Regions from separate parts of the Afipia carboxidovorans OM5 genome, predicted to be linked through region 4. Evidence: predicted binding sites of a transcription regulator. Region 4 holds the regulator's gene; each other region holds the start of a gene.
The links. The regulator LexA, encoded in region 4, represses DNA repair genes until DNA is damaged. The targets are predictions, from matches to a motif close to TGTTCNNNNTGTGTTCNG.
Positions count from the first base shown of each region.

Region 1: the regulator LexA is predicted to act here: its motif matches at 4,216-4,233, upstream of OCA5_RS14070 (ImuA family protein).
Region 2: the regulator LexA is predicted to act here: its motif matches at 4,613-4,630, upstream of OCA5_RS17185 (ImuA family protein).
Region 3: the regulator LexA is predicted to act here: its motif matches at 4,231-4,248, upstream of OCA5_RS00635 (YifB family Mg chelatase-like AAA ATPase).

Region 1 is NC_015684.1:2,972,957-2,980,715, reverse strand. Features, by position in the region: gene OCA5_RS14090 (ligase-associated DNA damage response DEXH box helicase) at 1-563, opposite strand, end outside; gene OCA5_RS14085 (ligase-associated DNA damage response exonuclease) at 705-1,745, shown strand; gene OCA5_RS14080 (cisplatin damage response ATP-dependent DNA ligase) at 1,742-3,433, shown strand; partial or broken gene OCA5_RS14075 (UdgX family uracil-DNA binding protein) at 3,444-4,034, opposite strand; gene OCA5_RS14070 (ImuA family protein) at 4,292-5,101, shown strand; gene OCA5_RS14065 (DNA polymerase Y family protein) at 4,995-6,596, shown strand; gene OCA5_RS14060 (error-prone DNA polymerase) at 6,593-7,759, shown strand, end outside.
Region 2 is NC_015689.1:19,957-27,715, reverse strand. Features, by position in the region: gene OCA5_RS17210 (MHYT domain-containing protein) at 1-212, opposite strand, end outside; gene OCA5_RS17200 (transporter family protein) at 750-1,715, opposite strand; partial or broken gene OCA5_RS17195 (PHP domain-containing protein) at 2,049-2,387, opposite strand; gene OCA5_RS17190 (DUF6504 family protein) at 2,384-3,907, opposite strand; gene OCA5_RS17185 (ImuA family protein) at 3,822-4,583, opposite strand; gene OCA5_RS17180 (HlyD family type I secretion periplasmic adaptor subunit) at 4,805-6,115, opposite strand; gene OCA5_RS17175 (type I secretion system permease/ATPase) at 6,112-7,759, opposite strand, start outside.
Region 3 is NC_015684.1:134,670-142,428, forward strand. Features, by position in the region: gene OCA5_RS00610 (penicillin-binding protein activator) at 1-742, opposite strand, end outside; gene rsmI (16S rRNA (cytidine(1402)-2'-O)-methyltransferase) at 948-1,889, shown strand; gene OCA5_RS00620 (YraN family protein) at 1,886-2,281, shown strand; gene gshB (glutathione synthase) at 2,312-3,253, shown strand; gene OCA5_RS00630 (PAS domain-containing protein) at 3,386-4,204, shown strand; gene OCA5_RS00635 (YifB family Mg chelatase-like AAA ATPase) at 4,309-5,847, shown strand; gene OCA5_RS00640 (hypothetical protein) at 5,932-6,411, shown strand; gene OCA5_RS00645 (PAS domain-containing hybrid sensor histidine kinase/response regulator) at 6,532-7,759, shown strand, end outside.
Region 4 is NC_015684.1:1,869,272-1,877,030, reverse strand. Features, by position in the region: gene trpD (anthranilate phosphoribosyltransferase) at 1-540, shown strand, start outside; gene trpC (indole-3-glycerol phosphate synthase TrpC) at 554-1,351, shown strand; gene moaC (cyclic pyranopterin monophosphate synthase MoaC) at 1,356-1,844, shown strand; gene OCA5_RS08730 (molybdopterin molybdotransferase MoeA) at 1,861-3,069, shown strand; gene OCA5_RS08725 (hypothetical protein) at 3,096-3,392, opposite strand; gene lexA (transcriptional repressor LexA) at 3,763-4,461, shown strand; gene OCA5_RS08715 (DUF2155 domain-containing protein) at 4,755-5,648, opposite strand; gene OCA5_RS08710 (NADH:ubiquinone oxidoreductase subunit NDUFA12) at 5,766-6,176, opposite strand; gene OCA5_RS08705 (BA14K family protein) at 6,424-6,843, shown strand; gene OCA5_RS08700 (DMT family transporter) at 6,927-7,759, opposite strand, start outside.

The sequences.
Region 1 (7,759 bases), 1.1 Mb from region 4:
GAGAACATATACGGCGCATCGTCGGACGACAGCAGCAGCGCGAGCTGCTCCGGCGTCGTCAGCATGATGTCGGGCGGATAGCGGCGCTGGCGCTGGCGGCGCGAGGCCGGGGTGTCGCCGGTGCGGGTCTCGACCCGGATCGGCAGTTGCATGTCGGCGATCGGGCGTTCGAGGTTGCGCGCGATATCGACCGCCAGCGCTTTCAGCGGCGAGATGTAGAGGGTGTGGAGGCTGCGTACATTCTTCCCCTCTCCCCTTGTGGGAGAGGGTGGCGAGCCGCTGCAAGCGGCGAGACGGGTGAGGGGGCTAGCCTCTTGCGATATTCTCTCGCTCTTCCCCTCACGCGGGGCGGGGTGGGACAATTCCACCAGCGTCGGCAGAAAGCCCGCCAGCGTCTTGCCGGCGCCGGTCGGTGCGATCAGCAAGGTCGAGCGGCCTTCGAACGCCTTTTCCAGCAGCGTGAGCTGATGCACGCGCGGCGCCCAGCCGCGCGCGGCGAACCAGCGCGCGAAACGATCCGGCAACAGCGGATGCAATTGCTTGTCGGGGGAAAGCAGCGTCACGCGTTCAAGCTAAGCGTCGGTTTGAGAGAGGTCGAGTCCGGCCAGAGCGAGTGGTGTCGCATTATATCTTATAATGGACGAAACTGAGGTTGTCCGGGCAGGCGGACTCCTCCGGCGAGGGGGGCAACCTATATAGGGCAAATGCGTCTGCAACCCATTCTGAAGCCGGTCGCGGCCGGGCTCTGCTGCGAGAGCGGCGGGTTCCATATCGACCCGGTGCGGCCGGTAGAGCGGGCGCTCATCACCCACGGTCATTCCGATCACGCTCGCCCGGGCCATGGCGCGGTGCTGGCGACGCAGGAAACCCTCGACATCATGCGGCTGCGCTATGGCGAGAATTTCGCCGGCGCGACTCAGGTGATTTCCTACGGCGATAACATTCGCCTCAAGGATGTGACCGTCAGTTTTCATCCCGCAGGCCATGTGCTCGGCTCGGCGCAGATCGCGGTGACCGACGGGCGGAGGCGCATCGTTGCCTCCGGCGATTACAAGGATGTGCCGGACCCGACCTGCGCGCCGTTCGAGATCGTACCGTGCGATATTTTCATCACCGAGGCGACCTTCGGCCTGCCGATCTTCCGGCATGGTGACGCGGATGGTGAAATCCGCAAGCTGCTCGATTCCGTCGCGCTGTTTCCCGAGCGCGCACATCTGGTCGGCGCCTATTCGCTCGGCAAGGCGCAGCGCGTGATCGCGCTCCTGCGCAAGGCGGGCTACGGCGCGCCGGTCTATCTCCATGGCGCGATGGAGAGCCTCACGCGCTATTATCAGAGCCGCGGCATCGATCTTGGCGAACTGCGACTCGCCCGCGACGCCAAGAAGGCCGAACTCGCCGGCACCATCACGCTGGCGCCGCCGAGCGCCATCACCGACATCTGGACGCGGCGTTTCCCAGATCCGGTCGCGGCTTTTGCCTCGGGCTGGATGCGCACCCGCGCCCGCGCGCGGCAGAAGGGCATCGAACTGCCGCTGGTGATTTCCGATCATGCCGATTGGGACGGCCTTACCGCCACCATCGCCTCAACGGGTGCTGGTGAGGTCTGGGTTACGCACGGGCAGGAAGACGCGTTGGTGCACTGGTGCGAGACCAAGGGATTGAAAGCGCGGCCGCTCGATCTGGTCGGCTATGGCGAGGAGGACGAAGCGCTCCCACTCGCGGCGGAGGGAGAGAGTGGCGCATGAACCGCTTTGCGCACCTGCTCGATCGCCTCGCTTATGAGCCCGGACGCAACAACAAGCTGCGGTTGATCACAGCGTATTTTCGTGAGGTGCCGGACCCCGATCGCGGCTGGGCGCTGGCGGCACTGACCGGTGCACTGTCGTTTCGCCACGCCAAGCCGGGCCTGATCCGCGACCTGATCACGGCGCGCACCGATCCCGCGCTGTTCGCACTATCTTACGATTATGTCGGCGACCTCTCGGAAACCGTGGCGCTGATGTGGCCTTCCGTTCATGCCTCCACGAACGGCGATGCGAAGCATTCTCCGACCCTCACCGAAATCGTCACCACGTTGCATACGCTTGGCAAGACCGAGATTCCCGCGCAGCTTGCAAGCTGGCTTGACGAACTCGACGAGACCGGACGCTGGGCGCTCTTGAAGCTCGTTACCGGTGGCTTGCGCATCGGCGTCTCCGCGCGGCTTGCCAAGACCGCGGCCGCAGCGCTTGGTGACAAGGACCCGCATGAGATCGAATTGATATGGCCAGGCCTCGCGCCGCCTTATCTCGATCTGTTCGCCTGGCTGGAAGGTCGCGCTGAAAAGCCGATCAATCGCGATCCTGCACCATTTCGCCCGGTGATGCTGGCGCATGCCATCGAGGATAGCGATTTTGCGGGACTCGATCCGGCAGATTTCATCGCGGAATGGAAGTGGGACGGCATCCGCGTGCAGGCTGTCAGTGGCCGCAAGAGCGAGGAGCATGTCCTCGCGCGGCTCTATTCGCGTAGCGGTGAGGACATCACGGCGAGCTTTCCCGATCTCGTACCGTCGCTACGCCTGCCCGGCGCAATCGATGGCGAGCTTCTGGTGCTGCGTGAGGGGCGGGTACAGAGCTTCAACGTGCTGCAGCAGCGGCTCAACCGCAAAAGCGTGACGCCGAAGCTGATGAAAGATTATCCGATCCATCTGCGTGCTTACGATCTACTTGCCGAAGGTGAGGATGACCTGCGCGACCTTCCGTTTATCGATCGTCGCGCACGGCTCGAGAGGTTCATTGCGCGGCTGGATGATCCGCGGATCGATCTGTCGCCGCAGGTGGTATTCGCGACATGGGATGACCTCACCGCCGCGCGTGCCAATCCATCAGATGCAGGCGCAGGCGACGATGCGGATGCCGTGGAAGGTGTGATGCTGAAGCGCCGTGATGCGCTCTATCTTCCCGGCCGGCAGAGAGGGCAGTGGTGGAAGTGGAAACATGATCCGCATGTGATCGACGCCGTGCTGATGTATGCCCAGCGTGGCCACGGCAAACGCTCCTCCTATTATTCGGATTACACGTTTGGGGTCTGGACTGTCGGTGAAGGTGGCGATGAGCTTGTGCCGGTGGGCAAGGCATATTTTGGCTTTACCGACGAGGAGCTTGTGCAGATCGACCGCTTTGTCCGCCGCAACACGGTCGAGAAATTCGGCCCCGTGCGTCATGTGGTGCATGAGCCGAACAAGGGACTTGTGCTGGAGGTGGCGTTTGAAGGGTTGGCACGCTCACCGCGCCATAAATCCGGCGTCGCGATGCGCTTTCCGCGCATCAGCCGGCTGCGCTGGGATAAGCCGCCGGGCGAGGCTGACCGGCTGGAGACGTTGAAACGATTGTTGAAGGAAGACCTCGCGTCTGTGGTCGCCGAAGGGTTGCTTGGCCGACGTGCAGGATGAGTGGCTGCCTTTAAATCTCTCGCAAGTAAGACGCTGCGAGTTTGAGGTCGCTGACGAACTGTTTGTACTCGCGCTCTTTCGAGTCCGGGTCCGGCAGACGTAACAGATAGGATGGATGCACTGTCACCAGCGCCTTGGCATCTTCCGCCAAGTCGAAGAGGCGGCCGCGGTTCTTTCCAATTGGCGTGATCTTACCGAATACGCATTGAGCTGCCGTGGCACCCATCGCAACCACCAGAGCAGGTTTCACCGTCGCGAGCTCCCGTTCATACCATGGCCGGCATGCCTTGATCTCGGGCGTGGTCGGCTTTTGGTGCAGGCGGATTTTTCCGCGCGGCACGAATTTGAAATGCTTCACCGCATTGGTGATGTAGGTTTTGTTGCGCGCGATACCGGCTTCTTTCAGCCCGCGATCCAGCACCTGACCTGCGGGGCCGACGAATGGTCTGCCGGCAAGATCCTCTTTGTCGCCGGGCTGTTCTCCGACGAACATGACGGCGGCATGGGCCGCGCCTTCGCCGAACACGGTTTGCGTCGCGTTCTTGTAGAGATGGCAGGCGCGGCAATGAGCAGCCTCTTCGCGCAGATCCGCGAGGTTTTCCTTGATGAAAAGATCGGGGGCGTGGGCTGCGGGGTGCATGATCTCGCCTTCTCCGTTTGGCAGGTCAACCGGGAACGGCCCGGCAAGTTTCCTCCTTCGTCGCTTCAATCTCTTTGGTTCTGTTGAAGAAAATTGCCGTCTCAGACTCTGGTTGACTCCTCCGGGCCTGATAGGCCTATACTAGAACATAACATGAACATAAATGGTGGCCCATCGTTGGAAAAGCGAAGGGTGCCTCTGATTTCAGGAACGGGCGCATGAGCAGCGCGCGGATGAGTACGCTTGCGTCCTTGCGGGACACGATCCGCCGTCTTGAGGCGCAGACCATGCCGCAGTGTGCGGAGCGCGTGGCGCTTGGCCATGCGGGAGCGGATGCGACGCTCCAGGGCGGACTGTTGCGGGGCGTGCTGCACGAGGTGTTTGCGCTTGAGACCCGGCAGTCTGCATCCGCGACGGGCTTCGTTGCAGGCATCGCCCAGCGGCTGGCGCAACAGCGTTCGATACTCTGGGTGCAGCAGGAGTTTGCGGAAGCCGAGGCGGGGGCGCTGTCGATGAGCGGGTTTGTCGAACTCGGTCTCGATCCGCGTCGCCTCGTGCTGGTGCGGGTGCCGAATGCGGAAACCGCGCTGCGGGCTGGCGCCGATGCATTGGCTTGCGATGCGCTGGGGGCAGTGGTGCTTGAATTATGGGGCAGGGCGAAAGCATTCGATCTTGTTGCCAGCCGACGGCTGACGCTGGCAGCGCAATCCTCCGGCGTGTCGTGCGTGATGTTTTGCACGGCAGCCGAGCCTGCCCTCAGTACCGCGGAAACCCGCTGGGTAGTGCGCGCGGCGCGCTCATTGCCCGGGCCGACATGGGAGGCCTGGGGCGCGCCGGTTCTTGATGCAGAGCTCGTGCGCAACCGCCACGGCCAAACCGGACGATGGATCATGGAGTGGAATTGTGATGAGCGTATCTTCCATGAACCGGCGGCGGATTCTCAGCCTCTGGTTTCCGCGCTTGCCGACCGATCGCATCAAGCGCCAGCACCTGCAGGGAGGTTGGTCGCGTTCAAGTGCGCCGGATGATGCATTCTTCCGCAAACCCTGGGTTGTCGCGGATAAACGCAACAACGCCTTGCAGATTATCGCGGTGAATGATGCTGCGGTGGCGGTCGGACTCGAGATCGGAATGCCGCTCGCCAATGCGCGGGCGATTTGTCCGGATATCGATGTATTCGATGCTGACGCAGCTGCGGATACGCAGGCGCTCGTTCATATTGCAGACTGGTGCGATCGCTTCACGCCGCTGGTGGCGCTCGATCTGCCTTATGGATTGTTTCTCGATATCAGCGGCTGCGCACATTTGTTCGGTGGCGAGGCGGCGATGCTGTCGCTTGTCTGCCGCTTGCTGTCGCGGCAGGGTTTTATCGTCAACGCGGCGATTGCTGGAACGCCGGCCTGTGCACGTGCTCTGACGCGAGCGGTGCCTGGCCGGATCGCGCCGGATGGAGAGGAAGCTGCAACAGTCGCGCCGCTGCCGGTGTTCGCGCTCGGCGTCGAAGATACGATTACGCGCGGACTGCGTCGCGCAGGCTTGAAGACCATTGGCGATGTCGCATCGCGTGCACCGCGTGAGATTGCCGCGCGGTTTGGCCAGGCATTCACGGATTTATTGCGCGAGGTGCTCGGGCAATGCGATGCGCCAATCAACCCACGCCGGCCGCCGCCGGATTTCATCGCAGAACAGCATTTTCCCGATCCGGTCGCGACCGAGGAAACGATTGCCGCAACGCTGTCCGGTTTGGCGCAAAAGCTGGTCGCTGCGATGGAACGGCAAGGCAAGGGTGCCCGGCGGCTGGAGGCGAGCTTCTTTCGTGCCGATGGCGCGGTGCGGACTGTCGTGGTGGATGCGGGGCACGCGGCGACGCGCGCCAACATGATCGACCGCTTGTTTCGTGAGCGGCTGGATGCGTTGATGGATCCGCTCGATCCAGGTTTCGGCTTCGATCTGATCCGTCTCTCCGCCAGCCGCGTCGATACCGTGGTGCAGGAGCAGCGCGATCTCGATGTGCATACGCAAGACAATGACGATGTGGCTGCACTGATCGACCGCATGACTGCGCGCCTCGGCCGCCAGCAAGTTGTGGTGTATCTGCCGCAGGACACGCACATCCCTGAACGCGCGATGCGTATCGTGCCGGTACAGCAGCATTTGCCGCAGGCTTTGTCGGCGCAGTGGCCTCAGCGATATGAGGGCGAGCCGCCGTTGCGTCCGCTGCGAATGTTCGAGAGGCCGGAGCCGATTTTTGTCATTGCGGATTTTCCGCATGGGCCGCCGGCGCATTTCAATTGGCGGCGAGCGCGGCATCGTATTGCACGGGTCGAGGGACCAGAGCGGATTGCACCGGAATGGTGGAATCTAGCGACTGGAATGAATCCGGCTAAGAACAGGGAGGCGCGGGCGCGCGATTATTTTCGCGTCGAGGACAGCGAGGGGTGTCGATTCTGGCTCTATCGCGAAGGGCTTTATCGAAGAGAAGTGTTCGAATTTCGCTGGTTCATGCAGGGAGTATTCGCATGACCTATGCGGAGATTGGTATCACCACGAATTTCTCGTTCCTGCGCGGCGCCTCGCATCCACAGGAGTATGTTCACAAAGCCAGCCGCTATGGTCTTTACGCGATCGGGATCGCTGACAGGAACACGTTGGCAGGCGTAGTGCGCGCGTACGGCGAATTGGGGAACCGCAACAGGAAGGTTCGTTACAATCCAAAGCTGCTGATCGGAACGCGGCTGGTGTTCGATGACGGCACGCCCGACATTCTGGCGTACCCGCGCGATCGCGAAGCTTACGGTCGTCTCTGCCAGCTTCTGAGCAAAGGGAAACTGCGCGGGGAGAAGGGCGAGTGCCACCTGCGTTTCGATGACCTTGCCGAGTTCAGCGAGGGCCAGTTGCTTGTCGTTGTTTCGTCCTACAGGTTTGATTCGGAAAAAATTTTACGTGTGCTGGGTGCTCTAAAAGAGCTTCCGGCAGAAGGTGTGTGGCTGGCGGCGACGTTGTTCTTTCACGGCGATGACCGCCGCAGGATGCTGCGCCTTGAGCATCTTGCGGCCAAGACTCATGTGTCGCTAATCGCCACGAATGATGTGCTGTATCACTTCCACCGCCGCCGGGCGTTGCAAGATGTTCTGAGCTGTATTCGCGAGAAGGTCACCATCCACGAGGCAGGAAGGCGGCTTGAGGCGCATGCCGAGCGGCATTTGCAACCGCACAAGGAGATGGCGCGTCTTTACAAGGATTTTCCTGACGCTTTGGAAGAGACGATCCGCTTTTCTGACCGCATCACCTTCTCTCTCGATCAACTGAAATACCAGTATCCCGACGAGCCAGTGCCGCCGGGCAAGACGGCGCAAGAGCATCTGCGCGATCTGACCGAGACCGGCATCCGGAAATATTTTCCTGAAGGGATTGATGAAGGATTGCGCGGCACGATCGAGAAGGAATTGCGACTGATCGAGAAGCTCGGTTACGCGCATTACTTTCTCACGGTGCATGACGTCGTGCGCTATGCCCGCTCGCAGCACATTCTGTGCCAGGGTCGAGGCTCCGCAGCGAATTCCGCAGTGTGTTTCATGCTCGGCATTACGTCGGTGAATCCCGCCGAGACCGATGTGTTGTTCGAACGCTTTATCTCCGAGGAGCGACTGGAGCCTCCCGATATCGATGTCGATTTCGAGCACTCC
Region 2 (7,759 bases), on a different replicon from region 4:
ACGGTTACAGGAAGTCTGGCCGCTAGCATCCCAACGAAATGCATCGCCCAGATGCCAACCGCGAAGGAGAGTGCGGCTCCGGCAATCAGCAAACGGCGGTGCAGCGCAAACGCCTGCGAGACGCGAAGGGAAAGATTTAAACCGACGTAGCTTGCCTGAATTGCCACGAGCAATGATAGGGCGACTAACATCGGATCGTGTGTGATGGGCATATCCCAGTATCCCTATCCAACCTGCGACAAGCGTAATTCGACACGTTACGGAAAATCAATCCATCAGGAATTAAAATCAAATTTAAGCCGCGATTTTCAATCCACGTCCCGTACGGCGACTGTTCAAACGCTTGGCATCACAGCGAGGCACTCCGAAGTTTGCATTCGAAATGGCCGCATCACCAGTGATGAGCTTGGTCAGGTGATATGCATCACCATCGTCGGTAGCGTTACAACTCAGCAACCGAACAAAAGAGAGATGGGTTTGGTTTTGTTCGACACATGCCAAACCGCGAAAGTCTGCGAGACTTAATCGTTTCGGTCTCACGTCAAAGCTTCAGTGAGAACTCGATGGCCAGGTGAAGTCGGTTACGCATTCGCGAGGCCGTTCGAACTTAAGAAAAAGCATCGCACATGGCGCCTTCAGCGAAATCGTGTTTCCATCGACCATCGCGATGAACCATTCATCATTATCGCTATAGTAAAACGCGAACTTGCCGAGATTTCGGCAAGCTCTCGTCACCATTGTTACCCGCGTTACTTGGTAATGAGAGGTTTGCGTGAGACCGGGGCATCGGGGTTCCAGAGCGGAACGATCACGCGGGTCCAAACTCGGGTATCATAACCAGTGTAATTACTTTCCGTGATGTCGCGCGTCATGTAGACCTGCGCGATGACTGGACCAAAATTATAACCAACCAGGCCACCTAGAGCGAACTGGCTCTGCTTCGAAATCTGGCCCAATGGACCGCCCGGACCGGCGGCTACTAGTCGTGGGCCTGCATAGTCAAGATCAGTCGATCCATATCCAACAAGACCCACTTCCCATTTATTGAAGTGTTTGGAAATCGAAAAATCCACCTGCGCCGTATCGGGTTGAGTCCGATAGCCGACAAAGCTGTTACTGCCGCTGCGCGAGTAAAAGAAGTTGGCGCTGGCACTCCAGCCATCGTGATTATAGGACAGTGCAGCGGCTTCCACGAATGTCGCGAAATTGCCACCGAGGTTGAGATTGTTGCCGATGTACGTATTCACCGGGGCAAAGCCGCCTACAAAGTTGGAAAAACCCCATCCGCCGCCGAGGTCCCAGGCAAGACCGACCAAGCCCGCCGGGTTGTAGATATCGCGCGCCCAGCTTGTCGTGCCGACGCCAATGCCACTGTTCGGACTGGTGCCAACAGCCAGTTGGGGAACAGTACCGATCACTTCCAGGCGCCCACCCAGGATCGTCCACGGCGTGGACCACGCAATCATCGGCAAGTTAATTGCCGCATCGATCGTAGGCGCCCCTGGCGCTCTAGCAGATCGTTCGAAATAGGTGGCCGTATCGAGAAAATAGACGCCTTGTGGCAGGGCAGTACCTAGCGCGAGCCCCGCAGTCGAGCCAGCCGGCAAAATCGGATCCGCAAAGGCGGTGCCGGTCACCGCAATCAGCGTAGCTGCAACAAACGTGACCCTTGCAACGGATTTAGCGAACGGCGTCCACGACGTTATTTTCTGCATCTTGATACCCCCATGGTTCAGTTGCCAACAATCGCCGCACATCAATATCGTCCGCGAAAATGCGGTCGATGCTTTGCAGCAGTTGAAGAGAGCTTCGAGGGGACAGTTTGAGCCAAATGCCTAGCTTGGCGACACGGTGCTTGCCGCGCCTGCATATTTTCGCAACCCATTTGCGTTGTCCCCCCCGGGCGTCACATTTCTTATGATGCGACGTTCGTGGGGCACGATAGAAGTTGCCGCAAAGCAGCATCAAAGGCTTTTGCCCAAACGACTTCCAAATTCCACCAACGGCGGTAACATACGCATGAACTGCGGGAAGGAGACGGTTTCCGTATCATCCCATGTAAGATGGCATTTCGCCTTGCCAGCGCGTTTCTTGCCGAGCGAGAGCAGCCGGCACAGCCGCGCATAGGCGGCGCGATCGGTTGGATAAACCAGGGTCGAAAAGCCGTCCGTGAGATCTAGGCGACAGCCGACGATCAAGCGTACGCCCGTTGCATTGGCGGCTTCATGCGCCCGCACCACGCCGGCGAGCGAATTGCGGTCAGCGACAGCGAGCGCCTCGATTCCGAGCAGGGCGGCCTGCGCGAACAGTTCCTCGCACGAGCTCGCGCCGCGCAGGAACGAGAACTGCGATGTCACCTGCAATTCGGCGTAGCGCTGGCCGCTCATCCGAAGATTCCGTGCAGGAACCAGCGCTGGGACCCGGTTTCGGCATTCTCGCCGTCACCGGTGCGATAGAGCCAGAAGCGCTCGCCGGCGTCGTTCTCGACCTGGAAATAATCCCGCACCGTCGAGAGCTCGGCATCGCGTTTCCACCATTCGCCGAACACCCTCTCGGGGCCGTCTGCGCGCTTCACGCGATGACGGATACCGCGCCAGGTGAAGGTGACAGGTGGGTGGTCCGGTAACAGCGCCACGGTTTCGATCGGCTCGGGCGTCGGCAGGAGGCGGGATGGTCGCGGCCATGATCCCGGCCAGGATTCGCCGTCATCAAGCGAAGCCGGTGCGACGCGGCGGACAGCGCGCTCCGGCACATCGCTTTGGACGGATGCAAAGCGATAGAGGCGTTCGCCACCAATGCGGTTGGACAGCGTGTCGATCAGATCGGTGATGTCGACGTCAGGAGGAGCACCAAGATCGGACACCGCCTGCTTGGCGTTCAGCGGCTCCGCGCTCGTCGCGGCGAGCCGCATCAGTTCAATGCCGAAGCCAGGATCAATGGTCTCGATCTTGTCGGTGAGAAGCCTCGTCAGCCGCCTCACTTCGCGTACAGGGGCAGCCATGCCGACGCGGACAGCAGCGAGATGTGCATCGACGCGATGATAAATGAGATCGAGGCGGCGCGCGCCCTCCCCGCGGGCTTCGAGCAATGCGCAAAGTTCGCTCACGAGCTTCGCAAGGTATCGAGCAATCGTTTCCGCCGCGGCCACCGGCTCTCCGAACGCACGACGGACCTCGGCAATCTCCGGCGCGCGGATCGGATTGATCGGCTCGCTCAAGCGTTGCATGGCTTGATCGAGGCGACGTCCGGGCTCCGGTCCGAAGCGCAACGCCAGCGGCGCGCGCGGCGTCGCCTCGAGATCGGCGATGCGATCGAGGCCGAGCCGGCGCAGGCTGTCGATGATGTCGATCGGCAAGCGCAGCGCGGCGATCGGCAGGGGCATGATCGCCTCAGCACTCGCGCCGGCGGGGAGGACAACAGTCGGCCGCGCACCAAAACGCGCCAGCGCATGCGCCGCGCCCCAAGTGTCGGCCATTGCCGCTCGCGTGGTGATACCCGCTGCGCCGAGGCGCTGCACCATGTCCTCGAGCATGGCGGCTTCGCCTCCATGAAGGTGCGTCGCACCGCTCGCGTCGATGACAAGCCCATCGGGCGGATCGGCGGCGACAATCGGCGCGTAGCGTTTGAGCGCCCACAACGCCAGACGATCGAGCGCGGCGAGATCCGCATCGGGATCGGCATCGCGAACAATGAGATCACCCACCAGAGCCTGTGCCTTACTGGCGGCCATACCGACGCGCAGCCCAGCGCGCTGCGCGGCCGCGTCCGCAGCATGCACCACACGACGTCGGCCGTCGCGACCAACAAGAATGAGCGACGTCTCACGCGAAGGCGCGGCGCCGCCCAGCATCCTTCGCACCCTGTCCGTCGGCCAGGTCGGAAGGAAGAGCGAGACGACCCTGGTCATCACACGCCTCCACAACGAAATCCGCGCTTTCGCCGGCGCGGCTGCGGATCAGTTCAAGCAGCCAGCGTGCCCGGCCGACGCCGGGCACCGGCAGCGGCGCCGATGGCAGCGCGGAGACGCGCCATCGCGTGGTTGCGGCTGTCGGCATGCCGAAGTCTGCGGCCTCGGTCTGCCGCCGCCAGCGGCGGACCGCGAGCCCGATCGTGCCGGAGGATTCGGCCGCAAGCTGAAGCCGGCGCGAGGCGGTCATCGACAGCCTCGCCACCTCGCCGACAGCAACGCCCAATCCGGGATGCTTTAGCCCTTCCTCAAAACACGCGAGCAGCGACTTCTCATCGCCACACTCGACGTAGATCACACGCGCGGCCGCAAGCCCGGCCTGGACGAGCGCTGGCGCGAACAGGTCCGGGCGCGTCACATACCACAGGACCTTGCCGGACGCTCGAGCGGCGATCCCGGCCGCGAACAACGCGGCCGCCGCGCCATCGACCGCTCCATTGCCGCCTCCCGCGACCTCATGCAGCGCTCCCCGCGCCAAGCCTCCCCCCGGCAGAACCTGGTCGATCGTAGCAACGCCAAAGGGGAGGGTTCCGCGCGGATGCGCAGCCCTCCCCTCCAGCTTGGCGATGCGCGCCCGAAGTTCGGACACGACGGTTTGGGGGGCGCACGTACTCATGCCCGTTGTAACGCTCTCCAGCTTAGGAATGTTCTATGTTTGTTCTCGTCCTTTCGGAGAGTCAATCCGGCTCGTCCAAATGTCGCGGGGGAACGGATCAGCCTTTTGCGCTTACTGACCAAGATTTAGATATATTTTCTGGTCAGTGAGGGGCTGACGCTATGGCACGCCAGAGTTCCCGCTTGAGGAACCGCGGACGAAAGCTGATCGGCCGGCTCAGTTCAGTCGTATCGGAACGCGCGGGTTGCATGATCAACCAGGGGCTTAACGAGATACGACAAAACCGTACGATCCGAGGTGCGGATATAGCAATCGACGGGCATTCCCGGCACCAGCGTCCGGCGCCCAAGCCGCCTAGCCTCGTCGGCACTCAATGTAATGATGGTCTTGTAAAAGCTTGTGCTGGTCTGGCTGTCAGCGATGGCATCGGCCGAAACCTTCGTCACTGCACCTATCAGTTCTGGCGTGGAATTTCGGTTGAAGGCGACGAACCGCAACACTGCCTCGTGCCCAAGTGCGATGCGATCGATGTCCTGCGCACGGATTCGTGCCTCAATGTCTAACTCGCGCTTGATCGGGACGACCTGCAATAAAACCTCGCCCGGCCGGACAACACCCCCCACAGTGTGCATAGCAAGTTGATGCACAATTCCTGCGATTGGCGCGCGTATATCTACTCTTTCGAGCTGGTCACGGGCGGCAACCTCGCGCTCGATCAATTCCCCTTCTCGAACATTGAGATCGCGAAGTTCGGTCGCCACCTCACTCCGGAGATTCTGGTCGATCTGAATGAGCTCTAGTTCCGTTTCGGCGATTTTTCCTTTCGCCGCTGCAATAGATGCAATCAGTTGACCTCGCTCCCCTCGGAGACGAGCGCTTGATCGTTCAAGATTATGCAGCCGCGAAATAGGTGTTAGCCCGTTCTCATAGAGATACCGAACCCCCTCAAGCTCCTTTTCGATCAACGCAATTTCATCGGTCTTGGCGCCTTGCTGCGCTTTATAACCGCTTATCTGCTCCTGGAGTTGCTGGATACGTTCGCGAAGCTGGTCTTTCTGGCCTTCACGACTGAGGCGTCGATCCCGAAAAAGACGAATTTCATTCGCGGTCACGGTCTTTGCTTCGTCAGGCGTAACGCGAGCCGCCAGATCGCTGGATATCGGGACGTCCTCAAGATTCTCTTGCTCTGCCAGGAGACGCGCCTTCCGCGCCAGAATCTGGTTGATACCCTTCGAAACAACCATGAGGTTTGCGCGGAGGGTCGTTTCGTCGAGCCTGATGACGACCTCGCCCGCTTCAACCATTTGCCCTTCGCGAACACGTAGATCCGCGACGACGCCGCCGGTCGGATGCTGGACCACTTTCACGTTGCCTTCGACAACGACTGTTCCTGTTGCAATGACGGCACCGGCCAATTCTGTCGTGGTTGCCCAACCGCCAGCACCAACCACAAGGAATGCGATAATAGTAGTGCCGAACAGCACATGGCGTTGCATGGATCGTCGTAGCAGTCGCTGTGTGCTTTCCGTCATGCGGTTGCAGCTCCGGGCTCTATCACTCGCCATGGCGGAGCACTGCGAGATTTATTCGATGACTTCAACACCTCGTCTTTCGGGCCAAACGCCCGCATCAAACCTCTGTCCATCACGAGCACAAAGTCAATTTCGGCCAAGATATTTGCGCGATGAGCGACAACGATGACAATCCCTGCTCGCTTTCGCACCTCTGCGATCGCGCGCGCCAGAGCACGCTCACCTTCTGTATCGAGATTGGAGTTGGGCTCATCAAGAACAACGAGAAATGGGTTGCCGAAGAGTGCACGCGCCAGAGCGATGCGCTGACGTTGGCCAGCAGAAAGATTGTTCCCGCTCTCTCCCACCCGCGTGTTATAGCCGTCAGGGAGTTGAACGATGAGCTCATGGACGCCCGCCGCCTTAGCGGCGCAGACAACCGCCGCATCGTCAACGCCACATTGTAATCTAGATATGTTTTCCGCGATTGTGCCGGGGAAGAGCTCAACGGTCTGAGGCATATAGCCGATGTGCTGCTTTCGCAGCGATGATGGCCACTGATCAAGCGAGGCGCCGTCCAAACACACCCGCCCGCGCAACGCAGGCCATACACCAACCAGGCAACGAACCAGAGTCGACTTTCCCGATCCGCTCGGCCCGACGATTCCCAATACGTTCCCGGCCGTGAGATTGAAGTTGATATTTTGAACTGTAAGTCTCTTCGGATCGGCCGGCGGTGCAACGTATACTCCGCTGACTGAAATTGCCGCGGATGGCTCGGGAAGCTGGATGCGCTCCAAATCCTCACTCCGAACGTAGTTGAGGATAGCGCTCAATCGTTGCCATGCTTGGTGCGCGGTCAGGACATTCCGCCAGTTGCCGATGAGCTGTTCAGCGGGCACAAGCGCTCGCGATACGATAATCGATGCAGCGACGATCGACCCCGCCGTCATCTCGTTGCCCAACACAAGATAGGCTCCAATTCCGAGTGACGCTGACTGGAGCCCATACCGTAATGCGCGCGACGCGCCTGCGAGTGTACCCGCGATGTCAGCCGCCTTTCTCTGCAAGTGGGAATAGCCTCGGTGCGCGTCCTGCCATTTTGCGGCAGCAGCGCCGGTCATGCCCATTGCAGCAAGAGCCTCGGGGTCGCGAAATGCGGCTTCGGCGATGAGATTACGATTTGCGGCGAGCGTGTTCGCCGCGTGCAACACGCGGCGTGTACCGCGGTCAGCAATAGCCGTCAGGGTCAAAAGCACGATCATACCCCCGAGGGCCAGAACGCCGATCGCCGGATGCAGGACGAAGCAGACCACGACATAGATTGGCATCCACGGAAAATCGAACAGCGCGACCATTCCCGGGCCAGACAAAAACGTCCTGATCTGGTCGAGATCCTGCGAAGGACGGAGCGAATCACCTTCTACCTTTATTCGAAGTTGGATTCCCGCTATCGCGCTGAACACCTGCAGCGAGAACATCTCGTCAAAGGCAAGCGCGATACGCGCCATAAGCCGCGCTCGAAGCGTATCAAGCACCCCTGACACGAAGTAGAGGACGCACACCATTCCGAAGAGTGCGACAAGTGTCGGAACACTGCGGCTCGGAATGATCCGATCGTAGATCTCCAGCATGAAGAGCGGACCGGCGAGTCCCAGAACGTTA
Region 3 (7,759 bases), 1.7 Mb from region 4:
CGGCACTGCCTAGCGCCTGCGCGATGTTGCGCACGGCGTTCTGCATCTGCGCGGGATCGGTCGAGTATTTCTCAAACGCCGCCATCCGCGCGCCACGGCGCGATACCGCCTGCTTGAATGTCGCCTCGACCACATTGCCATACGCGTTTTCCGGCAACAGAGCCGCGAACGAACGCTTGCCGGTGCCGGAGGCATAATCGATGACGCGGTTGACATCGGACTCGGGCAGAAAACTCAACAGATAGACACCCTGCCCCGCAACGCTGGCGTCGGTCGAAAACGCGATCACCGGAATGTTGCGCGCGCGGGCCTGCTGCGCGACGCCCGAGACCGAGAGCGCGAACAAGGGGCCGAGAATAATTTCGGCACCCTCGCCGACCGCCTGCTGCGCGGCCATCTGCGCGCCTTGCGGCGTGCCGGTGTCGTCCTTGACGAGAAGCTGCAGGTCCGGGTTCTGGAATTCCGCCAGCGCCATCTCGGCGGCGTTCTTCATCGACTGGCCGACGATGCCGGCATTGCCCGCGCCGGACAGCGGCAGGATCAGCCCGACCTTGACCTGCCCCTTGCCGATGGCGGTGCCTTCCTGCGGCGGACCCGAAGGCCCGGGCGGCTGGTCACCCCCTCCGGTGAGCCCGGACATCCCTGCGCATCCGGCCAACAGCGGTGCACTCAGGACGAGCCCGACGGCACTACGACGGGTGGTCAACAGGTTCAATTTCGAGGGAGTGGTCGGAGACGTCATCGATCCTCTTTCAGACCCGTTCGCGGAACCGGCCGGGGAATTGGCAGACCGATAACGCGGCGGATTTTAGCTTCTTGGCGGTAACCATACGGGAAAACGAAGGATTTGTGACCCGCGAATTCCCCCAAAAGCCGTTTCGCGCCCGCCGCGTGATCTTTTTCACGCACCACAAGACGATCGCATGGCGAGAGGCTACACTCACTTAATGTCACCCCGTTCCTCTCCCCGCACCATCGACGCCCCGCCTCTCCGTGAAATACTGGTGGCTGGACACCGCATCATGGTTCCCAAGGCAGCGCCTGGCCTGCATCTCGCCGCAACGCCGATTGGCAATCTCGGTGACATCACGCTGCGCGCGCTGGAAACGCTTGCGGGCAGTGATGTGATCTGCTGCGAGGACACCCGCGTCACCCACAAGCTGCTCGAGCGCTACGGCATTACGGTGCCGCTGTCGCCCTATCACGAGCACAACGCCGTTGCCGCGCGGCCGAAGATTCTTGCTCGCCTTGCGCAGGGCGATGCGGTGACGCTGGTCTCCGATGCCGGTACGCCCCTGGTCTCCGACCCTGGCTTCAAGCTGGTGCGCGAGGCCACTGCCGCGGGCTTTGCCGTTCACGCGCTGCCGGGGCCTTCGTCCGTGCTCGCAGCCCTCACGGTTGCGGCCTTGCCGACCGACCGCTTCTACTTCGAGGGCTTTCTGCCGGCGAAAGATGGCGCGCGGCGCAACCGCATCGCGGAACTGGCACGGATCGACGTCACGCTGGTGCTGTTCGAATCCGGTGCGCGCCTGGCGGCCTCGCTGCGCGATCTCGCGGAGATTCTGGGCCGTCGTGACATCGCGATCTGCCGCGAGATGACCAAACTGCACGAAGACATCCGCCGCATGCCGCTGGCCGAGGCCGCAGCACGCGCCGACGAGCTTGAAACACGCGGTGAATTCGTGCTGGTGATCGGCCCGCCGTCGGCCGACGCCTCGCGGATGAGCGAGACCGAGCTCGACGATCTGCTGCGCGCACAGCTTGCGCACGGCAGCGTCAAGGATGCCGTTGCCGCCGCAGTCGAACTGTCAGGCTATCCGCGCCGCGAGGTTTATGCGCGCGCTCTTGCGCTCGCGCAGGAAGGTAAAAACGAAGGCAAAGACGAATGACAGCGCCCGGCGAGCAACCGGCCGCCGATCCCGCGCATCTCGCGGCGTTTCATCTCGGGCTCTCGGCCGAGCGTCGCGCATGTCTTTACCTCGCCGCCAAAGGCTACCGTCTGCTGGCACGGCGCTACCGCACCCCGCATGGCGAGATCGACATCGTGGCGCGACGGCGCGCGACGCTGGTGTTCGCCGAAGTGAAGGCGCGCAATTCGCTCGATGAGGCGGCCGCGAGCGTCACCGCGCGCCAGCAGCAACGCATCGCAACGGCGGCTTCCGTCTGGCTTGCCGCGCATCCCGACCATGCGAATCTGGATTGCCGCTTCGACGTGATACTGATTGCGCCGAAGCGATTTCCGCGCCATCTGGAAGCGGCCTTCGACACCACTTCGTTCTGATCCTCGTTTCATTTCACAGCCGGACCCGCCATGACCTTGAAAGTTGCCGTTCAGATGGACCCGATCGCGCGCATCAACGTGCGCGGCGATTCGACCTTCGCGATGCTTCTGGAGGCGCAGCAGCGCGGGCACGAACTGTTCTACTACACGCCCGAACGGCTCTCGCTGTTGGGCCGCGAGGTGATCGCGCCGGTGCAACCGTTGAGTGTCCGCGACGAGATCGGCAATCACTTCACGCTGGGCGACGCGACACGCGCCAACCTCGAATCCTTCGACGTGGTGCTGTTGCGGCAGGACCCGCCGTTCGACCTGGCCTATGTCACGACCACGCATCTTCTGGAGCGCATCCACCCCAAGACGCTTGTGGTGAACGATCCGACCAGCGTGCGCGACGCGCCGGAAAAAATCTTCGTGATGGAATTCTCCGACCTGATGGCGCCGACGCTGATCTCGCGCGACAAGGAGGAGATCGAGCTGTTCCGCAAGGCGCATGGCGACGTGGTGTTCAAGCCGCTTTACGGCCATGGCGGTGCCGCGGTGTTCCGGATCGCCGCGCAGGACATGAATTTTGGATCGCTGTACGATCTGTTCTCGACTACCTTCCGCGAGCCGTGGGTGGTGCAGGCCTTCCTGCCGGGCGTGCGCGCGGGTGACAAGCGCATCATCCTGGTCGACGGCGTATTTGCAGGCGCGGTCAACCGCGTACCGGCGGCCGACGATCTGCGCTCCAACATGGTGCGGGGCGGCGCCGCGAAGGCAACGGACCTCACGCCGCGCGAGCGCGAGATCTGCGAGCGGGTCGGGCCGCGCCTGAAGGAGATGGGCCTGCTGTTTGTCGGGCTCGATGTGATCGACGGCCATCTCACCGAGATCAATGTCACCTCGCCGACCGGCATCCGCGCCATTGCAAATCTCAGCGGGCGCAACGTCGCCGCCGACATCTGGGATGCGATCGAGCGAAAGCGCCGTTAAGAAATTTTTAAGCGCACCAAATACGAATGATCGCCTTAATCAATTACTGACAAAGATTTGGCAGATTAATCCCGCTTTCTCTTAGTTTGATTTTATTAAGTCGTATCCGCATCAATTGCAGATCGCCCTTTCATGTCCCTCGAAGTCTTCAGCGGCACATCGATTCCGCGCGAGCTCACGACGGCCGCGATGGAATACCTCTGGGCGAAGTGGAAAACCCTCTACGCCACCGGCGACCTGACGCTGCAGCGGCTGACCGAGGAATCGAACTACCCGCTGCGCGACCGTCTCGTCTTCCTGATGACCGCGGGCGACGACTTCGTCTACACCTATGTCGGCGCGGAGATTCAAAGAGCCATCGGTCGCGACCGTGCGGGCTCGCTGCTCTCGACCAGCGGCAATCCGATGCGCGGGGAATATGCGCGGGTCTATCGCAAGGTCGCCGACGACCTCATTCCGGCCTGCCTGCGCTATACGCTGCCGACCACGCAGAACGGCAAGATCTGGCAGCGGCTGATTCTGCCGGTGCCGATTGCCGACACCGCCGTCTGCCTCGTGGTCTATTCCGAGCTGATCGACCACCACAAGGAAGTCTACGACCAGCTTTTCCGGACCGCGCCCGACGCCATGGTTGTGGCCTGCCCGATCGCCAACGATGTCGGCCACACCAAGGACGGCTGGGTCATCATGATGAACGACCGGGCCCGCGACATGCTGGGGTTTACCCGCAGCATCGGCAATCTGCGGCTCTCGGAAATCCCGCAGTTTGCGGGGGTCGACGTCTGGGGCCGGCTTTATGGGCCGAACGTCTCCAGCGGATTGATTCCGGTGCCATCGGCCAATTTCGATATCGAGCTGATGCGCTTTCCCCATGTCTTCGGACTGAAATTGCGGCCCCGCCTGCCGCAGCGCATTTCCGACAATGTCGCTCTGGTGCCCAGCCTCGCCTGATGCGTTTCTGCAACGCTATCCTATTTTGTTCTTTTAATGTTCTTGCATTGACCCGTTAAAGGGGTAAAGTTCCACCAGCCCGTTGGCGCGAGGTGGACTCACAGATGGTTCAGCACGTCTCCACCATGGCCTTTGAGGGCATCGAGGCGCGCGCCGTCGATGTCCAGGTTCAGGTCGCGCCGGGCCTGCCTGCCTTCACCATTGTCGGTCTGCCGGACAAGGCCGTGTCGGAAGCGCGCGAACGGGTCCGGGCGGCGTTGATTGCCTCGGGACTCGCGCTGCCGGCGCGACGCATCACCGTCAATCTCGCGCCCGCCGATCTGCCGAAGGAAGGCAGCCATTACGATCTGCCGATCGCGCTCGGCCTGATGGCAGCCATCGGCGCAATCCCGCCCGATGCGCTCGCGGGCTTCACGGTGCTCGGCGAACTCGGCCTCGATGGTTCGATTGCTCCGGTCGCAGGTGTGCTGCCGGCCGCGATCGGCGCCAATGCACACGATCACGGTCTGATCTGCCCCGCCGCCTGCGGTGCGGAGGCAGCCTGGGCAAGCCCGGAGCTTGCCATCATTGCCGCCGCTTCGCTGATCCAGATCGCCAATCACTTCAAGGGCACGCAGGTGCTGTCGCGGCCGACGCCGAAGATCGCGGAAGCAGGCGCCGAGACGCTCGACCTGCGCGACATCAAGGGCCAGGAAAGCGCCAAGCGCGCGCTCGAGATCGCAGCCGCCGGAGGTCATCATCTCCTGATGGTGGGTGCTCCCGGCTCGGGCAAATCGATGCTCGCCGCACGGCTGCCCTCGATCCTGCCGCCGCTCTCGCCTGCGGAGTTGCTCGAGATTTCGATGATTGCCTCCGTGGCCGGCGAGCTCAACGGCGGCGCACTAACCTCGAAGCGGCCGTTCCGCGCCCCGCATCATTCCGCGAGCATGGCGGCGCTGACCGGCGGCGGCCTGCGGGCACGGCCGGGGGAGATTTCGCTCGCCCATCACGGCGTGCTGTTTCTCGACGAACTGCCGGAATTCGATGCGCGCGTGCTCGATTCGCTGCGCCAGCCGCTTGAGAACGGCGAGGTCTCGGTTGCCCGCGCCAACCACCGCATCACCTATCCGGCGCGCGTCATGCTGGTCGCTGCGATGAACCCATGCCGCTGCGGGCAGGCCTATGAACCGGGCTTTTCCTGCAAGCGCGGACGGCCCGACCGTTGCAGCGCCGACTATCAGGCGCGGCTTTCCGGGCCGCTGCTCGATCGCATCGATCTGCGCATCGAAGTGCCTGCGGTCAGTGCCTCCGATCTTTTGCTGCCACCGCCGGCGGAAGGCTCGCGCGAGGTTGCCGCGCGTGTCGCAGCGGCGCGCGACATTCAGCTTGCCCGTTATGCGGCACTCGGCCTGCCGCATATCCGCACCAATGCCGAAGCGCCGGCCGCGGTGCTCGACGAGGTTGCGGCGTTCGATACCGCGGGCGGCACGCTGCTGCGCGAGGCGGCCGACAGCATGCGGCTGTCCGCACGCGGCTATCACCGCGTGCTGCGGGTGGCACGCACGCTCGCCGACCTCGACGGCGCGGACACGATCGGCCGCATCCACCTCGCGGAGGCGTTGTCCTACCGCGTGCTCGCCGAAGACGTGCAACGCGCGGCCTGATAACCGCACAGTAACGATCGCTCTTTACACTTTCCAAACCATGGCACGCCGTGGCCATTTGTTGTGTAAGCGTTGAGTCTCGCCATGTTGCATTTCCGGATGCTCGCCTCATCCATTCCCCTTCTCGCCGTCGGCATTCTGGCGGGCGGGCAGTTCACCACCGCCTCGCAACCCTGCATCGCGGTGGGGCATACCTCGGTGCAGATTGCCACCGCGCCGTGGCAGCCGCAGCAACATGTCTCCTTCACCGATGACGCGAGCCGCGCAACGGTGCGCGTGCAGCTTGTCGACAGCCCCGAGATGGCCGACTTTACCGTCGTGGACGACGTGGATGCCTCGCCCGACGCTGCGCCGACCCGGCAGGGCTGCCCGGTAACTGCGGCGATGCATTACGTTGCGATCGCCGAGCACCAGAAGGCCTCCGAGCCGATCATCTACCTCTCCGAACAGCCCGGCGATTATCGCCTCTATGTGAATTCGACCAAGGTGTCGGTTCGCGATGCCGCTGCGCTTCTGATCGGCGCCGCGCCCCAGCCGGGCCAGCTGGTGCTCTCGCAGCTTTAAGACTCTGTTAGCCATCTTTGCATCGCGCCCCGCGAAGGCCTCAAGCCTCAAGCCATTCGCAACGCTGCGGCGGCACTCTCGCGGACAAGCGGTCGAGGCGACAGGCAGCGGGGGCGGTTCATGGACGGGATCAAGCAGTTGCGACTGACGCTGCGCAGGCTTACCCGCCGCAATCGCCGGATCGTCAGCACGATCCGCTATCTCCTGATCTTCACCGCAACCTTCGGCGCGGCCTACGGCTTCATCCGCGGCAGTGTGTCGGAGACCGCGGGCTATGACCCGCAGGCCTTTGCGCTCGGCATCAGTTTTCTGTTCGCGCTCGCCTGCCTCGCACTCGCCACCCTCAGCATGCGGATGCGCTGGCTGAAGAAAAATATGCGCAAGCTCGCGCTGCATAACGAAGCGCTGATCGACCGCAATTGGGAATTGAAGGAAGCCGAGGAGCGCGCGCGAAGCCTGTTCGAATCGCAAAGCGACCTGATCGCGCTGCGCGATGCACGCGGACGCCTCACCTTTGTCAACGACACGTTCTGCCATTACGCCGGCAAACCGCGCAGCGACCTGCTCGGCAGCACCCGCACTCTGCCGGTGATCGAGCAGGGTGACGACGCGACCGAACCCGGCGGCACCCGCGTGCACGACCAGAAGATTCAAACCGCGTTCGGCCCGCGCTGGATCGCATGGCGCGAGACGCTGGTGCGCCCCAACGCCAACCAGGGCGCCGAGCTGCAATGCGTCGGCCGCGATGTGACCGACCGCGCCGAGAGCGAGCATGCCCTCGGGCTCGCGCGCGACCACGCCGTCTCCGCCAATCGCGCCAAATCGAAATTCCTCGCCGTCGCGTCGCACGAAATCCGCACCCCGCTGAACGGCATCCTCGGCATGAGCAACCTCCTGCTCGACACCCAGCTCAATCCCGAGCAGGCTGCTTACGCAAAAGCGGTGAAGGATTCCGGCGAGGCGCTGGTGTCGCTGGTCGAAGAGTTGCTCGACTTCTCCAAGATCGAGGCCGGCAAGATCGACCTCGAGCACCGACCTTTCCATCTCGGCGCAATGATCGAGGAGATCACCGAACTGCTCGCGCCGCGCGCGCAGGCCCGTCAGATCGAGATCGCATCCTATGTCGACGAGCGGTTGCCGCGCGAGGTGATCGGTGATGCCGCGCGGCTGCGGCAGGTGCTGCTCAACCTCGCAAGCAACGCGGTGAAATTTACCGCCGAGGGCGGCGTTGCGCTGATCGCCGAACCCGGCATCTGGCCGAACGAAATCAGCTTCCTCATTCGCGATACCGGCATCGGCATCGCGCCCGATGCGCAGCAGCGCATCTTCCGCGAGTTCGAACAGGCGG
Region 4 (7,759 bases):
GCGATCCGCCATGTCGGGCCAACGCGCAAGGAACTCGGCACCCGCACCATCTTCAACCTGCTCGGGCCGCTGTCGAACCCGGCCGGCGTCAAGCGGCAGATGATCGGCGTGTTCGCGAAACACTGGGTCGAACCGGTGGCGCAGGTTCTCAAAAACCTCGGCGCGACGGCGGCCTGGGTGGTGCACGGCTCCGACGGGCTCGACGAGATCACCCTCACCGGCCCGACCTACGTCACCGAGCTGGCGAACGGCGTCACGCGCTCGTTCACCGTCACGCCCGAGGACGGCGGCCTCGCCACAGTTGCGAATGCCGATCTGCGCGGCGGCGATGCCACCGCTAATGCGGCCGCGCTTGCGGCGGTGCTGAACGGCGTGAAGAACGATTACCGCGACGTCGCGCTCCTGAATGCGGGCGCCGCACTCGTTGTCGCAGGCAAGGCGCATGACCTGAAGGAAGGTGTTGCACTCGGCATCAAGTCGCTCGACAGTGGGGCCGCGGCCGACAAACTCGCGCAGCTCGTCGCAGTTTCCCGTGCTTGAGGAAGATCAATCTTTGTCCGACATCCTGCAAAAGATCGAACGCTACAAGCGCGAGGAAATCGCCTCTGCCAAGGCTGCGCATCCGCAGGCCGAGGTCGAGGCGGCCGCGCGCCATGCGCCGGCCCTGCGCGGGTTTGCGAAGGCGATCCGCGACCGGCTTGCGCACAAGCAATTCGCGCTGATTGCCGAGATCAAGAAGGCGTCGCCTTCAAAAGGCTTGATCCGCGCCGATTTCGATCCGCCTGCGCTGGCGCGCGCCTATGAGGCGGGTGGCGCGACCTGCCTGTCCGTGCTCACCGACACGCCCTCGTTTCAGGGCCACCTCGATTTTATGGTGGCGGCGCGCGCGGCCACCTCACTGCCGGTGCTGCGCAAGGACTTCATGTACGACACCTATCAGGTGATGGAGGCGCGTGCGCATGGCGCCGACTGCATCCTTATCATCATGGCGGCGCTCGATGACGCCGCCGCACGCGACATCGAGGCTGCAGCGCTCGACCTCGGCATGGATGTGCTGCTCGAAGTACACAACGAACCCGAGCTTGAGCGCGCATTGAAGCTGCGCTCAAAGCTTCTCGGCATCAACAACCGCAACCTGCGCACCTTCGAGACCACGCTTGCGACCAGCGAGGCGCTCGCCGCCTCCGTACCGAATGATCGCATCATGGTCGGCGAGAGCGGCATCTTCACGCCCGCCGACATTGCGCGGCTGGCCCGCGTCGGCATCGAGACGTTCCTCGTCGGCGAAAGCCTGATGCGGCAGACCGACGTTACATCCGCCACCCGCACCCTGCTTGCGAAGGCCTCATGACGCGATGACCGATAACCCCACCCTCACCCATATCGACGCCAAGGGCGAAGCGCATATGGTCGATGTGTCGGCGAAGGATGCCACCGAGCGCGTCGCAGTCGCGGAGGGGTTTGTGATCATGAGCACGGCGACGCTCGATCTCATTGTCCAGGGCAATGCCAAGAAGGGCGACGTGCTCGGCACCGCGCGCGTGGCCGGCATCATGGCAGCGAAGCGCACCTCCGACCTCATTCCGCTCTGTCATCCGCTCGCACTGTCCAAGGTCACGCTCGACATCGTGCCCGACGACAAGCTGCCCGGCTGCCGCGTCGAGGCAAGCGTCAAGGTGAAAGGCCCAACGGGTGTCGAGATGGAAGCACTCACCGCGGTCTCCGTCGCCTGCCTCACCATCTACGACATGATCAAAGCGGTCGAACGTGGCGTCCACATCGAAGGCATCCGCCTTCTGGAAAAGCGCGGCGGCAAATCCGGCCACTACAAACATGAAAAATAAGAACGGACGCCCTGCCATGTCGCTGATGTCGGTCGCCGATGCGCTGAACTCCATTCTCGACGGCGTCACACCCCTTCCTGAAGAAGACGTTTCCCTCGACGACGCGCTCCACCGCACGCTCTCACGCGACCTCGCCGCCCTCCGCACCCAGCCGCCCGCACCGATGTCGGCGATGGACGGCTACGCGGTCCGCACCACCGACGCCGCGAAGGGCGCGCGCCTCACCGTGATCGGCGAGAGCGCGGCCGGTCGGCCGTTCGAGGGGCCCGCGATCGGTCCGAACGAGGCGGTTCGCATCTTCACCGGCGGCGTCGTTCCCGCAGGGGCCGACACCATCGTCATTCAGGAGGACGTCGAGCGCGAACACAATTTTATCACATTAGCTGAAGCCGCTCCGAAGCCCCGCCACATCCGCGAAGCCGGCCTCGATTTTCGTGAAGGCGACGTGATGTTGCGGCGTGGCACCCTCCTCTCTGATCGCGACCTCTCGCTTGCAGCCTCGATGAACCATCCGACACTGCCGGTGCATCGCAAGCCGAAGATCGCCATTCTCGCGACCGGCGATGAACTGGTGATGCCGGGCTCGCAGACGGGACCGGGCCAGATTATTTATTCGAATGCCTATGCGATCCAGGCGTTGATGCGCAGCACCGGCGCGGAGACGATCTCGCTCGGCATCGCGCACGATACAATGGAAGACACCTGCGCCGCGATCCGCCGCGCGAAGGAGATGGGAGCCGACCTCCTCATCACCAGCGGCGGCGCTTCCGTCGGCGATCACGACATGGTCAAGCCCGCGCTCGAAGCCGAAGGCACCGACATCAAGTTCTGGAAGATCGCACTGCGCCCCGGCAAGCCGATGATGCACGGCCGCTGCGGATCGATGCGCGTGATCGGCCTGCCCGGCAATCCGTCATCGTCTTACGTGTGCTCGTTCGTGTTCGCGGTGCCGCTGATCCGCGCGATGCTCGGCCGCGCACAGGTCAACCACTGCATCGAGACCGCAATTCTCGGCCACGCTCTTCCTCCGAACGATCATCGGCAGGAATATCTGCGGGCGCGCGTTCTCAACGACAACGGCGTCGCGATTGCGACTACCGTCAATCTTCAGGACAGTTCGCTGCTCGGCAATCTCTCCGCGGCGGATGTTCTGCTGGTCCGCCCTCCGCTCGCACCGGCCGCGCAGGCAGGCGAGCGCTGTGACGTGATCCGTCTGCCGGCGTAACGCGCCGCGCGGCATCGCACGCGCCGTCAGGCGCGTCCGGCGATCTGCATATTCGAAAGATTGGCAACCGGCCTGCGACGCGCAGACGCTTCCATCTCCGCCTGCAGCATCTCGAGATCCGACGGCAACGGCACCCAACCGCACGGACACTCCTGCGCCTGATGCGCGCTCGACGTTTGACGATAGATTGCACCGAGGGCCGATGCCATCATCCGCATCACCACCATCGGCGGCAGCGCGGAGTTGTCGAGCATCCGGCAGAACGTCACCATCAGGTTGTGATCGACCTCGACCTGCGTGGGCTCCTCGTTGTGATAGTCCATCGGCAATCTCCTCCCGGCACGCAGTGTGTTGCGCGCAAGACCTAGGATGATGTGCCGCGCGGCTCAATCGCAGAAAGCCAGACTGGAATTAGAAGACGTTCAATCCGGCGCGGAATAGCTCGTGATCCAGTTCGCAACTGGCCGGCCCCGCCTCAGCACGATGGAACGATGCAAAGGCCCGTTCGGCATGAATTTGTAAAATTGGGCCGATTAGATTCATAAGAATTTAACTATTGCGGAACATGTATGGAACATATAGTGTATGTTCATGATTTGTTTCGAGTGAGTCTAGCACCCTGCAAGAACATCGGCAGGTGCCGCGACGACCGGGTTGAAGGCCCGGCAGATCAAGAATTGAGGGCTGGGCCGGATGCTGACACGCAAACAATACGAACTGCTGCGCTTCATCAACGAGCGCCTCAAGGAAAGCGGGATTCCCCCCTCCTTCGACGAGATGAAGGATGCGCTCGACCTGCGCTCGAAGTCCGGCATTCATCGCCTTATCACCGCGCTTGAGGAGCGTGGCTTCATCCGCCGGCTCGCCAATCGCGCCCGCGCCATCGAAGTCATCAAGTTGCCCGAGCCCGCACTTGGCAGCGGCGGCCGTCGCGGCTTCACCCCAAGCGTGATCGAAGGCAACCTCGGCAAGGCGCGCGGCCCGGCGAGCTTTGATGAAAGCGGCGAACAGCCCGTTGCCGTGCCGGTGATGGGTCGCATCGCAGCCGGCACGCCGATCGAGGCGTTGCAGACCCGCAGCCATACCATCAGCGTGCCGCCCGACATGCTCGGCGCCGGCGAGCACTACGCGCTCGAAGTGCGCGGCGATTCGATGGTCGAGGCCGGCATTCTCGACGGCGACATGGCGCTGATCCAGCGCAGCGAGAACGCCGACACCGGCGACATCGTCGTTGCGCTGATCGACGAGGAGGAAGCGACGCTGAAGCGCTTCCGCCGTCGCGGTGCTTCCATTGCGCTCGAGCCCGCCAACACCGCCTACGAAGTCCGTATCCTGCCGCCGAACCGCGTGCGGATTCAGGGCAAGCTCATCGGACTGTACCGCAAGTACTGAGCCAAGACTTGAGGCGACATCACAACGCCTGAGAATGCGGTCGGCGCGCGAATGCCCGACTGTGAATTGTCATTGTGAGAAGTGTAAGCGACGAAGCAATCCAACTCTCTCTGCACGCTCATAGTTGAGTTGCAGGGTAACTGTTGGATGCGGCGAGCGGGCGCGGATCAAATCCACGCGCAACGATGGTCGCGCACCTCAAGTAAAAAAAAATCGCAATCTATGGCGAGCTCTCGCGCACTGGCACGAGCGCGTTGCGGTCAGCGGCGGCACGAAATCAACGATGGCTTAGATCAGCGATAGCCGCCGAAAGGTGGCGGCGGCGCGGGCTGGCGCGGCTGCTGGGCCGGCTGCGGCCGTGCCTGACGCCGCTGCTGTGTTTGCTGCGGCGGCGGTGCGGGCTTCACCGGCTCGTTCTGCGCGGTAACGGGCTGCTCAGGTGATTTGCAGTCGATCAGCCACACGTCATAGATCGGATGCTCCACCGCGTGGAGGCCCGGGCTTGCCGCAAACATCCAGCCGGAGAAAATCCGCTTCACTTCATTCTGCAGCGTGATCTCGTCGACCTCGACAAAGGCGTCGGTGTTGGCGGCTTCCGTCGCGGGGCGCGTGTAGCACGCATCCGTCTTCACCCGCAGCGCACCGAACTGCACGGTCTCGCCGATATCCTGATCGAAGGTGATGATGCGGCCGGTGATCTTGTCGAGGCCGGAGAACACCGCCTTCTTGTTCGGGATCTTGATCGCGGGTGGCTCGGTGACGATTTCATCGCCGGGCTGCAGCGTCGCCGGAGACTGCTGCGGATTGCCGGCCGGCGGCTTCTGTCCCGGCAGCGCGTTGCCGGGCGGCGGATTGACCGCAACGTTGGGAGGCTGCTGCTGCGGTGCTGTCGCACTGCCAGGCGGCGGCGCCAGCGGTTGGGACTGCACCGCTCCGGGGCGTGGCGCACCCTGCCCCGGCGGCAGCGGACGCGCAGCCTGCGGCGCAGGCAATAGGCGACCCTGCGGAATTTCCGGGACTTCCTCTTCGTCGGGATCTTGCGTGGGATCGCCATGCGACAGGCCCGCAGGCGGACGCAGCGGCTGATCGGAAAAGATGTTGCCGATCTGCGCGCGTGCCGGCGGCAAGGCAAACAGCGAGGCCGCGATCAGTGTCGCAAACGAAATCGTGGCGGCGGTTCGAAGCATTGCACGCTCTGCTCGGGCGATTCGGGCTCGCGACATTCGGCGGACACCCGCGGCGCGAGGCCATCGGTTAACACGGGCATTGCGGCAGCGAAAGGGCGGGCGCGTCGCCCGCCTCGTTCAGCTTCCCGGTGTCCAGGCCTGATAGTCACCGGTTGCCTTGGGACGCTGGCCGCTCCCAAGCGTCGAGCCTGCAGGGCGATAAGCTGCCGGCGTACCGGTCAGGTTCGGGCGATGCGGCTTCTGCCAGTCCCGCGGCGTGTAGTGCTCTTCGGTCGGCGGCACATCCGCGGTGTGATGCAGCCAGCCGTGCCAGTCGGGCGAAACCTTGGTTGATTCGGTGTAGCCGTTATAGAGCACCCAGCGCCGCTCGATCCCGAGCGTCGGATCGATCTTCCCGCCACGCGTCCGGTAATAGCGGTTGCCCATCTCGTCGGTCCCGACCAGCTCGCCGAAGCGCCAGGTCCAGAACTGGGTGCCGAACGTGAATCCGTTCCACCAGGTAAAAATCCTCAAGAGAAACAGCTTCATCTGGGAATCCATGCCGAACAGGGAGCGTTGCGGAGCCCTTGATGCCACCCGCCCTCTCTGTTGTCCAGATACCTCCGGGCAAGGCCGTAGTGCGGAACACGAGCGCTTGAACAGGACACTTTGTCATGGAACCATGCCACACAAGCGCCAGAAAGTTCCCGACAACTTTGGGGAACTCTTTTGGAACGCGTCCCGATCCCGCGCGTTAGGTGCCTAGGCCGATCACAAGGGATAACTGGAGTAAAAAATGATGAATTTGACCAAGGGTCTCGCGGTAGCCGCTGTTCTGGCGCTGCCGCTCGGTATGGCTTCCACCGCGAATGCCGCTCCGCTCAGCGCGAATCCCGTTCTGTCGGGAACCGTAACGAGCACCTCGTCCGACCTCACGCAGCAGGTGCGTTGGCGTGGCCACCGTGGTGGCCATTGGCATGGTCACCGTGGCGGCGGCTGGGGCGGCGTCGGCGCGGGCCTTGCGGCCGGCGCGCTGATCGGCGGCGCGATCGCGGCGAGCCAGGCTCCCTACGGTTACTACGGCCCCGGCTATGCTCCCGGCCCGGCCTATGTTGAGGGCGATGCCGTGAGCTACTGCATGCAACGCTTCAAGTCATATGATCCGCGCTCGGGCACCTATCTCGGCTACGATGGCCTGCGCCATCCCTGCCCGTAAGCAGCTCTTTCCATTTTCGACAAGAGAGGCGGCGTAGCAATACGCCGCTTTTTCTTTGACAGGCACTCAGTAACTGAAGACGCCTATGCCCGTGCCGCGATCACAACGCCTGCGATGGTAAGCGCGAGCGCGCCGATCTGCGGCACACCCAGCGGCTCACCGAGTGAAATCGCCGAGGCCACGACTCCAGTCACCGGCACAATCAACGTCCCGATCGCAGCCGTCGAGGCAGGCAACCGCTCCAGCGCTGCGAACCAGCAAGCGTAGCCGATCGCGCCCTGAAAAATGGTGCTGAACCCGAACAGCAGCCAGCCAAGCATCGACATGCCGCCAAAATGCGGATGCTCGAACAGAAGACCGATCAAGGCCACCGGAAAACAGCCAAGCCCGATCTGCCAGACTGCACCCGGCAGCGGCGGAAGCATAATCGGCCGTCGTTTGGCGAGGACCGCGCCGAGAGCAAACAGTAGCGCTGCGATCAGCGCGTAAGCGATACCCGGCATCTTCTCCCAGGAGACGCTGATGCTGTCGCCGCCCATCAGCAGCACCACGCCGCCAATCGCCATTGCAATAGCGACGATCCGCAACACGGAAAGCCGGTCGCCAAGCATCGGCCATGCCAGGCCCGCCGCCCACACCGGAATCGTCGCACCGAGAATCGCGGTCTCCGAGGCCGGCAGATGCACCAGCGACAGCCCCATCAACCCCATCCAGAAGCCGACCATCAACGCCGCATAAAGAACGAGCTTGCCCCATTCGCCACGCGGTGCACGCAGCGACTGCCCTTTCGCGAAAACCAGTCCCGCAAGCATCATCGCACTGAACACGCCCGGCAGTCCGCGTATTGTCAGCGGCGGCAGTTCATTCAACAGCCATTTCGAGACCGGCCAGTTGACGCCCCAGATCACCGTCGCGA